Candidatus Finniella inopinata: one gene and its partner. The protein of the gene in region 2 interacts with the protein of the main gene of each other region in a pairwise test. Links are inferred from orthologs where the notes say so. Each region holds a gene or a part of one and is shown on either strand. Other genes may lie near its edges.

Region 1 (6,120 bases), on a different replicon or contig from region 2:
TCGCTTGATTAGATGTCGATGGTGGTAGTTTGGAAGTTTTTAAACTTGTCATACTTTTTAGTGGCCAAAATAAAATACATGCTAAAAGGCTAACACTAAGCAGAACCAACAAATACTGTGTTAGGACAACACGCCGTTTAAAAATCATTTCACATCCGTTTCTACAACCGACATCTTAACTGGTGTATTTCTAACATGAATTTTTGACTAACACAAATAAACTTAAGGGGCTGTTTTAATGCCAACTTCTTTTTCCAGGTACACTAAAAACTTCTGGGGATCATTATTCCCTTTATCTCCCGATGTAAAAATAGAACCATATTCGCTTCGAAGGGCTAAAAGTTGGCTTATGCCTTCAAATAAGATATCGAAAATGCGAAGTTCATTATCTTTTTTGACAACCTTCCAATAAACTTTGGCAGGCTCAGAACTTGGTGAGTCGTTAAAGGAAAAAAGGGTTTTCACCTGCATAGTACCGTCAATTTGTTTCGCTGCAGATTCAACCTTATGAGTCGTGTTTCTGAAAGTTTTAACTCTTTCGGGGGTGGAATAAATTTTCACTAATCGCTTTGCAAAAATTTGACGAAACCTTTCCTTTTGTTCTGGAGTGAACGAGCGGCCATTACTTCCTAAAACAAAATTAGCTATTTCCCTAGTTACAAAGCTTTTTTCCAGTAATTGACCGAATTCGTCTTGCCCAGCGGTTTCTCTGTTGGCAACTTCCATACCCTGCTTGACAAGATCTTCCACAAAGGATTTAGACTCTTCTTCGTTGGGAATCTGAAATTGTGAGGCTTGTAGAGCCCCAAACAATGCAGCGCACAGAATAAAAGTACAAAAGACAAGAAACAAAGCGTTCCTTTTTGGTGTTCTGGTGAGCATTATGCCGGTCCATTTTTGAAGTTAATTCGAGAATATTAATTATACTGTAACGGTTGTATGTTTAACAAATTATTAATTGCAAACGAAAAAAGGCGAGGTATGCTCGCCTTTCTTTTATTATTATTATAAGAACAGATTTTTAATAATCCATTCCCATGCCGCCACCCATGCCAGGGTTAGGCATCGCTGACGATTTTGGTTCAGGCTTCTCAGCAACCATGGCTTCCGTTGTGATTAACAGACTGGCAATAGACGCTGCATCTTGCAAGGCAGTTCTGACGACTTTGGTTGGATCAATAATACCCAATTTAACCATGTCACCGTAGATGTCTTGTTGCGCATCATACCCAAAGTTATAATCGCTGTTATCCAAAACTTTACCAATAACAATCGATCCATCAGCGCCCGCATTAATCGCAATTTGACGAATGGGAGACGTTAAAGCATGTCGGATAATCCGAATGCCAACATCTTGATCGCTATTGGATGTTTTTAGGCCATCTAAAACTTTCAGGCTGCGAACCAACGCTACACCACCACCTGGGACAATACCCTCTTCAATGGCTGCTCGTGTTGCATGCATTGCATCTTCAACGCGGTCTTTGCGTTCTTTAACCTCAACTTCTGTCGCACCACCTACACGAATGACTGCTACACCGCCGCTTAGTTTTGCTAGGCGTTCTTGCAGTTTTTCACGATCATAATCAGAACTTGACTCTTCCGCCTGTGCGCGAATTTGATTGCAACGTGCTGCAATTTCACTCTTTTGGCCAGCGCCATCAACAACAATAGTATCATCCTTAGAGATGGAAACCTTCTTGGCTGTTCCCAGCATCTGAATAGTTACATTCTCTAACTTAAGGCCTACGTCCTCTGATACAACCTGGCTGCCTGTTAGAATAGCGATGTCCTCTAAAATTGCTTTGCGACGATCACCAAATCCAGGAGCCTTCACCGCAGCCACTTTCAAACCACCACGCAGTTTGTTAACAACCAAGGTTGCCAAGGCTTCACCTTCAACATCTTCAGCAATAATCAAAAGCGGACGACCCGATTGAACAACGGCTTCTAGGACAGGAAGCATCGCTTGTAATCCAGACAATTTCTTTTCGTGAATCAAGATATAAGGATTCTCTAATTCGCAAACCATTTTCTCTGAATTGGTAACAAAATAAGGTGAGATGTATCCTCTGTCGAATTGCATACCTTCAACAACGTCAAGTTCTGTCTGCAAGGATTTAGCTTCTTCAATAGTAATAACGCCTTCTTTACCAACTTTTTCAACGGCTGTGGCTAACATTTCACCAATTTCTTTTTCGCCATTGGCAGAAATGGTTCCTACTTGTGCAATTTCAGCGCGCGTTGAAACTTTCTTGGATCGGCTTTTAAGGTCAGTGATAATAGCTTCAACAGCCAGATCAATACCCCGTTTTAAATCCATCGGGTTCATACCAGCCGCAACAGCCTTGATGCCTTCGCGAACAATCGCTTGGGCCAAAACAGTTGCCGTTGTGGTGCCATCACCGGCCAAGTCTGATGTCTTGGTGGCAACTTCACGCACCATCTGTGCGCCCATGTTTTCAAATGGATCACTTAACTCGATTTCTTTAGCAACGGAAACGCCGTCTTTTGTAATACGAGGCGCACCGAACGATTTACTAATAACGACATTGCGTCCTTTCGGTCCAAGCGTCACCTTAACGGCATCAGCCAAAATATCGACGCCGCGTAACATTCTTTCGCGGGCATCTGCTGAAAAGCGAACTTCTTTTGCGGCCATAACTAATTCCTTCCTTTATAAAATTTAACTAACGTAATTTCGATTTAGGCTACTTTGTGGGTAATAATTCCCATGATGTCAGATTCTTTCATAACTAAATAATCTTGACCGCCAACTTTAATTTCGGTGCCCGACCACTTGCCAAACAAGATGCGATCGCCAGCTTTCACGTCCAAAGGAACCAGGTTGCCTGACTCGTTGCGTGTTCCGCTTCCGACTGCTACAATCTCGCCTTCCATGGGCTTTTCTTTGGCAGTATCAGGGATAATAATACCGCCAGTGGTTTTTTCTTCCAACTCTACCCGCTTGACAAGTACGCGGTCATGCAATGGTCTAAAGTTCATGTTATCCTCCGTTAAATAATCTGGGTTAAAATCAGCACTCTCTGCTTTCGAGTGCTAATTTAAGGCGGGCGCCTTCTCGCTGTCAAGTTTTTTTTCCCATACTTAGTAAATTGAGTTACGGTATGTCAGAATTATTGTTTAGATTTTTTTTATGATTAAATACTCGTTACAACTGCACCAGGTGAAGCGCCATTTCGTTCAAGGTGGTCAGACTCTGGAAGTTTTAAAAAACATTAACCTGCAGCTTAAAAAAGGCGAAAGTGTGGCTTTGGTTGGCCCCAGCGGCGCTGGAAAGACGACCTTGCTACAGATTTGTGGGTTATTAGAGGCGCCAACCTCTGGAATTTTGAAAATTGACGGACAGTCTTGTGAAAGCCTTGACGATTTCCAGCGAACAATTTTACGCCGGCAATATCTGGGGTTCGTCTATCAATTTCACCACCTTTTGCCTGAATTTTCAGCCTTAGAGAACGTGATGTTCCCTCAGCTTATTAATGGGGAAACAAAACCAAAGGCACGGGCACAAGCTGAACTGTTGCTGAAAAATATGGGTTTGGAACATCGTTTGCACCACAGACCAAATCAATTATCAGGAGGTGAGCAGCAACGGGTGGCCATTGCCCGAGCCGTATCCAACAGTCCAAAAGTTTTATTGGCAGATGAGCCAACAGGAAACCTTGATAATGCAACAGGAGAAAAAGTATTTTCTGAGATGCTTAATCTGGTCTCCAACGCCAATCTATCCGCTTTAATCGCAACCCATAATATGGAGTTAGCGGCTCGTATGGACCGGATTGTTTATTTGAAAGATGGCGTTCTGTTGGCATGAAGGCAGGTACGACCTAGTGGTCGTCGCTGCCTGCATGATCCAGCACGTCTGGGATATCATCCAAATCTTCACCTAACTCCGACGTGTCTTCCATTAAGCTGCTGTCATCCGCCAGATCAGTATCCAGATCATCGACCAAATCGATATCACCAACCAACAGACTGTCTTCTAACCCAACGGCTTTGGCTACATCAACTGCAGCTCGACCGCGCCGGCCCCGGCCTGAGGTTTGCAATTCAAAGGTTGTGCCACATTTCGGGCACAGGATTGGGCTTTTCAATAAATCATAGAAACGACCCCCGCACCCTTGACAGCTTCTTTTAATTCCCCATTCTGGCTTAATCACGTTGGTACCCTTCCTTTATAAAGCTCAATGTTTACTGCATTGTATGTACTTAGCTGATATCAGCGTAAATGACAAGTTTGTTGAATATACTCTCTTGAGGCGTGGAATCATCTTGTGCAAGCTCGATCCTTAATACACTCTAAAATTGGATATGCGGTTTGTTCTTTGGCGATTAATTAAAGACAAGTTATGGGATTTGAGTCATAATTCATACTCGTAATGAATGTATTAAGGTAAGATTTAACAATGGCACAGGCACCAGCATATAAAGTTGTGGCGCAGAATCGTCGGGCACGGTTCGATTATGCCATTGCAGAAACGATTGAGGCGGGTATTATGTTGACCGGCAGTGAAGTGAAGTCTTTGCGCGCTGGAAAATCCAGCATTAACGAGTCTTTTGCTGGCGAGATGTTGGGTGAAACAGGGGGTGGCATTTTCCTTTTTAATGCCAATATACCTGAATATCTAGAGGCTAATCGTTTTAACCATGAACCGAAGCGTCCGCGTAAGTTGTTGCTGCACAAACGCCAAATTAATAAATTCTTGGGCGCCATTCGTCGCAAGGGCATGACCCTTGTCCCTATGCAGGTTTATTTTAATGCCAAAGGACGCATCAAGGTGGAAATTGGCCTGGCCAAGGGCAAGAAAACTGTGGATAAGCGGGAAACCATTAAAGAGCGCGATTGGCAAAGGGATAAAGCCAGAATCTTAAAGGGAGACTAAAAATAGGTAGCTGGGGATGGTTTGTTACTCTAAGTCTGGGTGGTATTGGAACGGTCGCTGTTCTAGCCTATGCGGTGAAGGGAATTTTGTGGTTCTTTAAATAGCCGGTTCTTTTTCTCCCCCGAATTTTTGCCTTGTTTCCTCTAACCCTTGCGGGCTTCCGATGTCAGCCCATAAATTCTCATGCGTCAATCCATGTAATCTTTTGCGATGTTCTGCTTCGGCAAATATTTTCGTCACAGGGAAAATGGTTTGGTGTGGCCACACCCGAGATTTTTGAAAAACCTCAGCCGATAAAATTTGAATACCTGTGTAGACATAATCACCAGGATTCTCTGGTTCTGCTAAATGCAAATTACTACGGTCATCTTTATTATAATCCCCGCGTCCATAGTAACCAATTGTTTGATGTTTGGGCACCACTGCTAACAAAACATCCATCGTGTCAGGGTCCCATGCATCTGCCATTTTCGTTAAAAGAGGTTCTGTTGGCGAATCTTGCCACCATATATCCCCATTAATGCAGACAAAAGGCTGGTCACCAAAATGCTTTAAGGCTTTGGCTATGCCGCCACCTGTTTCTGAAATTACAGGCTCATAGGAAAACAAAATTTTAGGCTGTTCTGCCAAATGCTGGTGAATTTCTTTAGCTAAATGATGGGTATTCACGACAATTTTTTCTACCCCAACCGCGTGTAAACGATTGATCGTTTCATCCAAACATGTTGTTGATCCAATGGAAATCAAGGGCTTGGGCGTGACATCTGTTAAAGGGCGAAGGCGCTTACCAAAGCCAGCGGCTAGGATCATGGCTTGTTTGATACTTTTTGTCATACGCTTGGAATACCTTGATTATGTAAGGGAAGATAGGCTTCAAACCAATCATGAACAGGTTTTAAAGATGGTTTTTGAAGGGAATCTTTTAAATAGTTCCATAAACGTGGTAAATGGCACAAATACTTTGGCTTGCCCTGCCTTAAAGCATAACGGGTAAAAACCCCAATAACTTTGACGTGGCGACCGGCCCCCAAAATAGCGGCTGCGGTACGGTAATCAGACTGCTGGGCTGAGGGAACCTCTTCTAAAAAGATTTCCCATAAACTTTTTTGCAGATTAAGGCTTACATCACGGCGGGCGTCTTCCACTAAAGAAATAAAATCGTAAACAACAGGGCCCCATACAGCATCTTGGAAATCCAAAAGGCCGCATTGTTGCA
Region 2 (6,927 bases):
TCGTGAAGCTATTTGCCGAGAAAAGCGCATCAAAAAATGGAATCGCATTTGGAAGTTGAAATTGATAGAAGAGCAAAACCCCGAATGGAAAGATTTATATGAGATTATATTATAAGGTAGGACTCAAGCCCAGTTGCCCCCCTTTGTCACCCCCAGTACTCCCCTTGTCACCCCCGCGAAGGCGGGGGTCCAGTTGTATTGATTGTCTGGATTCCCGCCTGCGCGGGAATGACAGGGAAAAGCGCGGGAATGGCGTGCGGAGATGATCAACCTATGTCACTAAGTATTGCCGAATTAAGCCGACGATCGCTGGAAATCTTTCGCGAATTGGTTGACACCTATGTGGAGACGGGGGAGCCTGTCGGGTCGCGCACACTCTCTAGGCGTCTACAGACCCCTTTGTCGCCAGCAACCATTCGCAACATTATGGCGGATTTGGAGGAGGCTGGGCTTTTGTATGCACCCCACACCTCGGCCGGACGTTTACCAACAGACGAGGGGTTGCGTTTGTTTGTTCATGGTTTGTTAGAGGTGGGTGACCTAAGTGAGGAAGATCGCCTTTATCTCAATCAGCTTTCTGAAAACTCGGGTCAAAGTGTGGATAGGGTTCTGGAGAAAGCCACTTCCTTGTTGTCAGGGCTGTCCCAATGCGCAGGCCTGGTCATGGCGCCTAAGACGGATGCGCCTTTGAAACACATAGAGTTCGTCCACTTAACGCCAGGCCGCGCTCTGGTCGTTCTTATTTCTGAAGATGGCGTGGTTGAGAATCGGTTGATTGATGTTCCTAAGGGGATTACGCCCTCCATTCTTACCGAAGCCACAAATTATTTGAGCACACGATTGACGGGGCGGACGTTGTCCCAGGCCAAAAATACCATTCACGAAGAACTGAACCATTTCCAGGCGCATTTGAATGACCTGGCAGCCAAAGTGGTAGAGGCTGGTTTGGCAGTTTGGGCGGGGGGTGACCAGGCAAGTTCTCTAATCATAAAAGGCCAGTCCCATTTGTTACAGGGCGTCACGGAAATGGCTGATTTAGAACAAATCCGTCAGCTGTTTCAGGTATTGGACACAAAGGAGGCGCTTCACCAATTGTTGGACGCCTCTATCAAAGGGGATGGGGTTCAAATTTTTATTGGTTCTGATAATAATTTATTTAAATTGTCTGGGTGTTCCATGGTGGTATCACCTTATCATAACTCGCGCCATGAAATTGTTGGGGCGATTGGTGTGATTGGACCTGCCAGAATGAATTATGGCAAGATTATCCCCTTGGTCGATTACACGGCCAAGATGGTGGGGCGACTTATGGGCGCGGGAATTTAATAGACATCTATCCAAACTCTACTCCACTGGACAATTGCTGTGTCACTCCGCTACTCGAATGCTCATGTACCGTCATGTAAACTGCGCTTCTGCGTTGCGTATGATCCTTGCACTTGCCTCACCGGAGCGAGTTTCGAAAGATGTCTAGTTTTTATCGATAAATCAATATGGCGATAACTGTTAAAACAGCCCCGATGGTTGCAACCACATTTGCCACGATAAGGGGCTTGTCGCGAATCATGATTCCATAAAGCATCCAGCTGCTGACCGATAACAACCCACACATAAAGCCGAACAAAGAGACATCTTTGGCGCTTTGATTGGTGATAATCGCGTAAAACTGGGAATAAAAGACAAACTGTCCGAATATTCCGATAAAAAACATATATTTTTTGTACCAGGCTAACATGATGTACCTCTTTCGCTTAAATAGACACGCGTCATTATATCACATAATAATTCAATATCCTTAAAGATAAAAAATGATTATAATTAACGCAGTGCCTAAGGGTGCTTCGTTATTAATGAAAGAATCACGGTGAAGTTCATGAAAACAATTGTCATCGTTTAATTGCAAGGTTTAAGTGCCCCCTTTTGCTGGTTAGCATTAAGGGAACCCTTTTTGTTGCTTAAATTTTGTTATTGATGACGAGGATCTTTTATGAAAATAAATTCTTTGCCAGCCCTCTGGCTTCTTGTACTTATTGTCGGTTTACCACAGCTTACGGAAACCGTTTACACGCCTTCTCTTCCAACTATTGCTCATGCTTTGCATGTGGCAGAGTTTGGGGTTGAATACACCTTAACCATTTATTTGTTTGCTTTCGCCTTAGGAACCCTTTTTTGGGGAAAGGTTTCTGATGTCTATGGTCGAAAACCCTGTTTACTAATTGGTTTGGTCATATATGGCATTGGATGTGTGGGTTGTTATTGTTCCGATTCAATTGCCGTCCTTATGGCCAGCCGATTCGTTCAAGCCTTTGGAGGCAGCGTGGGCAGCGTCCTGGGTCAGGCAATCTGTCGTGATGCTTTCCAAGGAGCCGCCTTGGGGAAAGCCTATTCAACCATAGGCAGCGGGTTGGCTTTGTTCCCGGCCATTGGTCCCGTTATTGGTGGGATCATTGATCAAATGTTTGGTTGGTCAACTATCTTTCTTGCCTTAATCGGAGCCGGCAGCTTTGTCGCCATTTGTTCTTTCATATCATTGCCCGAGACCCATTTTCCCAAAGGTAAGCCGCTCCACTCCTTCTTTCAGGTGGGGAGCAAACTTTTAAGGGACACCAAGGTTTTGGGTTTTGGGCTGATCGTGGCTGGTTGTAATGGCATAACCTTTAGTTATTACGCCGAAGGTCCCTTTTTCTTGATTGAGATTTTGGGGCTAACTCCGGCCATTTATGGTACAACTTATTTGGCTATTTCCGGTGCTATGGTTATAGGGGGATTGATTTCCCGCCATTTACATCAGCAGCATTCGAACACAAAGATCTTGTCTTATGGCCTTAAGGCTATTTTTTTAGGTTCCGCCCTATTGGCTGCCTTCATTCTTTTGCTGCAGGTTTTGCCCATGCCGAATAACCTGGTTATTATTACAACGATCGGTTGCATGATGATTGTTGCAGCCGGTGTTTGTATTTCTTCATCAAATGCCTTGGCTATGGCCTTGAAAGATTATAGTCATGCCATAGGTACAGCTTCGTCTGTGTTTGGGTTTTTCTATTATCTGTTAATATCCTTGTTTACCCTGGGTATGGGCTGGCTTCACAACAGCACACTGTTGCCAATGCCATTGTATTTTTTAGGTATTGCCTTATTTATGATGGTCAGTTTCAAGGCGTTGGTAGAAGAAAAGGTTTAGAAGTCTTTTCAATTACTAAATCTTGTGTAAAAAATCATACCAATTATAATGTGACTCAACGTAAAGAGATATCTTAGGAGTCCTATCAGTGGATAATGAAAAACTTGGGCAAACAGGTGATGAACCTCAAACGGAAGAGCTGGTCGATCAAATAGAAGACGATTTGACTATTCAGTTAGAGGAGATGAAGAATAATTGGCTGCGGGCGATGGCTGATTTAGAGAATTTGCGTCGCCGCGCAACCCGTGAGAAAGAAGATGCGCTTAAGTACGGTGCGGTGGCCTTTGCCAGAGATATCGTTGGGACTGTTGATAACGTGCAGCGGGCCTTGGAGAGTTGTCCGTTGACCGATGATTTGCCAGCGCACATTCAAGCCTTGATTAAGGGTGTTGAAATGATTGGCAAAGAAATTAGCAGTGTTTTTGAACGCCACGGGGTGAAAAAAGTAGCATCAATGGGCGAGACTTTTGACCCGAATCTGCATCAGGCTATCTTTGAAGCGGAATCAACCGACCAACAACCTGGAACTGTGACGCAGGTGTTGCAGGATGGTTATGTAATGTATGACCGGCTTTTAAGGCCCGCCATGGTAGGGGTAGCGAAAGCCCCAAGTAGCTAGTTTGTACTTATCACTGCGGCTTCTACCCGTTATGGCAAGGGACGCTAAGCGACGTGGCCATTGTCCATGTATTTTCATAGATCCTGGAAACTCTTTTGGTCCCTCAACCCGTCCGATTGTCACCCAGCACTCCCCCCTTTGTCACCCCCGCGCAAGGCGGGGTCCAGTTCTATTGTTGGCTAGATTCCCGTCTGCACGGGAATGACAGACATAACACGAGAATTGTGACACCAATGGCGTTAAATGACGACGCTTCCCTTCTTAGTATACCTTACTAGCGATTCACTATCGCCCCGCTATTATGCCCTTCGTTCGGGGTGATTTGGTAAGTTATGTTGAGGTTCCCTGCACCCATGTCTGTCGCAGTCAAAAGGCCCTGAGCGAGCCAGCCATGATTAGTATTATCCGTTTGATATCCATCACTCCTCCACAGCTGCCATGCGTAAGCCTGACCAGTGGATAATGTGGGAAAAGCTGCGGACCCTGTCCATAATAACGGGGTAACTGATGTGCCAGAGCTGAGAGTGTTTTCCGTGCTGAGGGTTGTCTTATAACGATTGTCTAGGGTGATATCGGTCGTTGCTCCGCTAAAAAACGGATGCGAACCCGTTGGGCCAGTCCATGCAGAATTATAGAGGCCATACCTTACCAAAAGTCCCTCTCCGTTCCGTGTAATGGGCCGGCCGCTGTAAAATCCTGGCGCCTCGAACGTGACCATAACAGTTTTCTTCAGCAGCAAGCTGTAAGGGGAAGGGGATTCTTGAAGAACCAAGCTGTACGCACTGAGTTGATGGTTCAAAGCCCCCAAACCACTTGCAACAGAAAGCGTATAACCCCTCGCAACCGTATAACCAGCATCTGGGAACGGGGTTGCCACAACCCCATCAACTTCAATATTGGTGGGCAGAGTCAGCGCACCAGTCATATTCAAAACGCCACAAGGTGGGGTGGTGCCCGTTGGGTCAATACCGATAAGCCAAGTAACCGTGGGCCCACCCCCTGTACTAGGGGAAAAGGTAACATCCTGCGCATAAACCGTTCCATACCCCCCAAAGGTGGCCGTTCCTGAGGTGATGGGAGTCACACCAGCATCTGTACCCCACATGGATGCTGCCGGGTGCTGTGATGCCCAACGCAGCAGTAATAACAGCGGGCGATGCTCCCCAAACAGCACCAGGATAGTCCCTATCCCCAATAGTCAGCCCGCCGGCAGTGACGGTCGTACCAACCACTTAATTGGCGTTAACGGTATTCAACGTCAACGTCCCCACGCCACCTTTTGTGAACATGGAAGTGTTATCTCTACAACTAATGTCGTTATGGCCATGTATGCTATCAGCTGTGGCTGCCGCAGGCGTTGGATATTGAGGATTCAACGTCACTGCCTTTGTTACGTTATAGATAAAACTGCCACCAACATAGATAGGTGTGTACAGCCCCCCCACTATACCTTGTTGCGGTGTTGTTGATAAACTGCGTATCGGTAAGGGTCACATCACGACTAGTGTAAATGGCCCCTCCTTGACCATTTGAGCTATTCCCCGTAAAGGTCACTGGGTTGGTGCCTGTACTGTTGAGGGTCAGGGCGCCACTAGTACTTAAAACACTTCCACTATAAATATACGAAAACCCAGTGAAGGTCAGGCTGGACAGATTCAGGGTCAGGGCATTGTTGCTTGAAGTGGAAAAAAGGGAACCGGAGAGTGTTGGTGCCGGGATGATCGTCGTCCCCCCTGATGCGCCCGCGATGGTGACGCTCTTGCCAAATCCGGCGAAAGAATCTAAAGAAACGCTTTGCGTCTCCACCGTATCCGCCGCCGCCGTGAAGGTTAAGATGGGGGTTGTTGTAGTGTGGGCGCCTAGCCCAGTCGTAAGGGCCTCATGAATGCTGCCATATGCATAGTTGGTTCCGCCAGGCGTAGTTTGCAAATCAACCACCCCCCATACGCACACGACAACGCCGACAGGCTGACGCCTAATAAAAATAAAGAAGATTTTATGGTAATTCTCCATAGTAAATAAATTTTGTTTATTGTGATTATGGAGAATTTTTTTAATTTATAGTTAATGGTTGGGGGTTTTGATAAAAAAATACATGGATTGCCGGGACAGGTTTCAGGGATAATAACCATTGTCATTCCCGTGTAGACGGGAATCCAGAACAATACAACTGGACCCCCGCCTGCGCGGGGGTGACAAATGGGGCGCGGAGGTTACACAAGAGGGCGGAGTGCGTGGGTGACAAAGGGGGGCTGGCCGCCGCCTACGCAGGACTATCCATCACTGTCTTCCGAACTAGGATCGCTTTTGTGCTCGGCGCCCACACTGCGTTTAGATCCGGAACTAAGTAAGGCAATTATATGATCTAATTTGCTGTCCAACTTATTGACGCGGCGCGTCATAAGGACCATCATATCTTTTGTTTCTGTCATTTCCCTGGCCATTGCATCATGTTTTTTATTAAGGGCCAGGAGGCCTGTGGAAAGAGCAGTCCACTGTGCATTACTCCCTCCCTTGCTAAGGCTGCTTATAATTGTTTCTAGGCTGCTGGCGACTGTCTGATCAGAATCCCTAAATTCGCCGATGATATCAGCTAATCCGTCAGTTCCAATCGCTGCCTGGGGTGATGACGATCCGGCTTTATCTTCCAATGCTTCAATTGCTGCATTGATTCTATTTTGATTCTCCTCAGCTACTTTTCGGAACCCTCTTAACTCCTTTTCAGTTTTAATGCTGCTGCGTGCTAGAAGTGCCAGTTGTTGCGTGATGGGGGTTATAGTATCACCATCGGCTGGCTGCCCCAACAATTGTATAATCTGTTGTAATCCCTCTGCTGTAGAGTCAGCCTTGTCGGTATTTGAAGAAAGATGGTCCAGCACTTCTTGCATGCGGGTATCAATTGAAGCAAGGGTTTGGGGAATGTATCCCCCAGATCCATTTTTTTGGCACAGATGACTCACCAATCGGTTTAATCCTTGAGCCAGCGCATCTAGTTTTGTTTCGTTGGCTTTTAAGCATCTCAAGAAACCTTTAGGTGTGCTTGTGGTATTGATATCTTGAGTTTCCTGAAGAATAGCCTTAAGCATGCCAAAAATTGTTTTAGAGGTTGCAGCGCTGTTAACAGGAT

Evidence for each region.
Region 1: the proteins of grpE (region 2) and groL interact in binary tests that used the Escherichia coli proteins (3 or more experiments, as listed by UniProt). The link is inferred for Candidatus Finniella inopinata from one-to-one orthologs.

What each region holds. Positions count from the first base shown.
Region 1 is NZ_SCFB01000001.1:39,700-45,819, forward strand. The notes cover bases 343-3,338. They hold groL (chaperonin GroEL), read right to left. Parts: upstream 2,663-3,338; coding sequence 1,022-2,662; downstream 343-1,021. Other genes in these bases: EQU50_RS00225 (MlaC/ttg2D family ABC transporter substrate-binding protein), read right to left, coding at 343-882; groES (co-chaperone GroES), read right to left, coding at 2,707-3,006; EQU50_RS00240 (ABC transporter ATP-binding protein), read left to right, coding at 3,158-3,338. Outside these bases: LPS export ABC transporter periplasmic protein LptC, read right to left, coding at 1-148; more of EQU50_RS00225, read right to left, coding at 223-342; more of EQU50_RS00240, read left to right, coding at 3,339-3,835; EQU50_RS00245 (FYDLN acid domain-containing protein), read right to left, coding at 3,849-4,181; SsrA-binding protein SmpB, read left to right, coding at 4,428-4,904; EQU50_RS00255 (nucleotidyltransferase family protein), read right to left, coding at 5,001-5,738; EQU50_RS00260 (aminoglycoside phosphotransferase family protein), read right to left, coding at 5,735-6,120.
Region 2 is NZ_SCFB01000004.1:139,490-146,416, reverse strand. Bases 2,075-5,034 are described here. They hold grpE (nucleotide exchange factor GrpE), read left to right. Parts: upstream 2,075-3,269; coding sequence 3,270-3,800; downstream 3,801-5,034. Other genes in these bases: EQU50_RS08335 (hypothetical protein), read right to left, coding at 5,033-5,034; EQU50_RS02505 (hypothetical protein), read right to left, coding at 4,075-4,974; EQU50_RS02515 (multidrug effflux MFS transporter), read left to right, coding at 2,075-3,181. In the rest of the region: EQU50_RS02530 (GIY-YIG nuclease family protein), read left to right, coding at 1-115; heat-inducible transcriptional repressor HrcA, read left to right, coding at 229-1,326; EQU50_RS02520 (SemiSWEET family sugar transporter), read right to left, coding at 1,478-1,735; more of EQU50_RS02515, read left to right, coding at 1,988-2,074; more of EQU50_RS08335, read right to left, coding at 5,035-5,182; EQU50_RS02500 (hypothetical protein), read right to left, coding at 5,196-5,753; EQU50_RS02495 (hypothetical protein), read right to left, coding at 6,074-6,927. UniProt on the Escherichia coli protein: Participates actively in the response to hyperosmotic and heat shock by preventing the aggregation of stress-denatured proteins, in association with DnaK and GrpE. It is the nucleotide exchange factor for DnaK and may function as a thermosensor.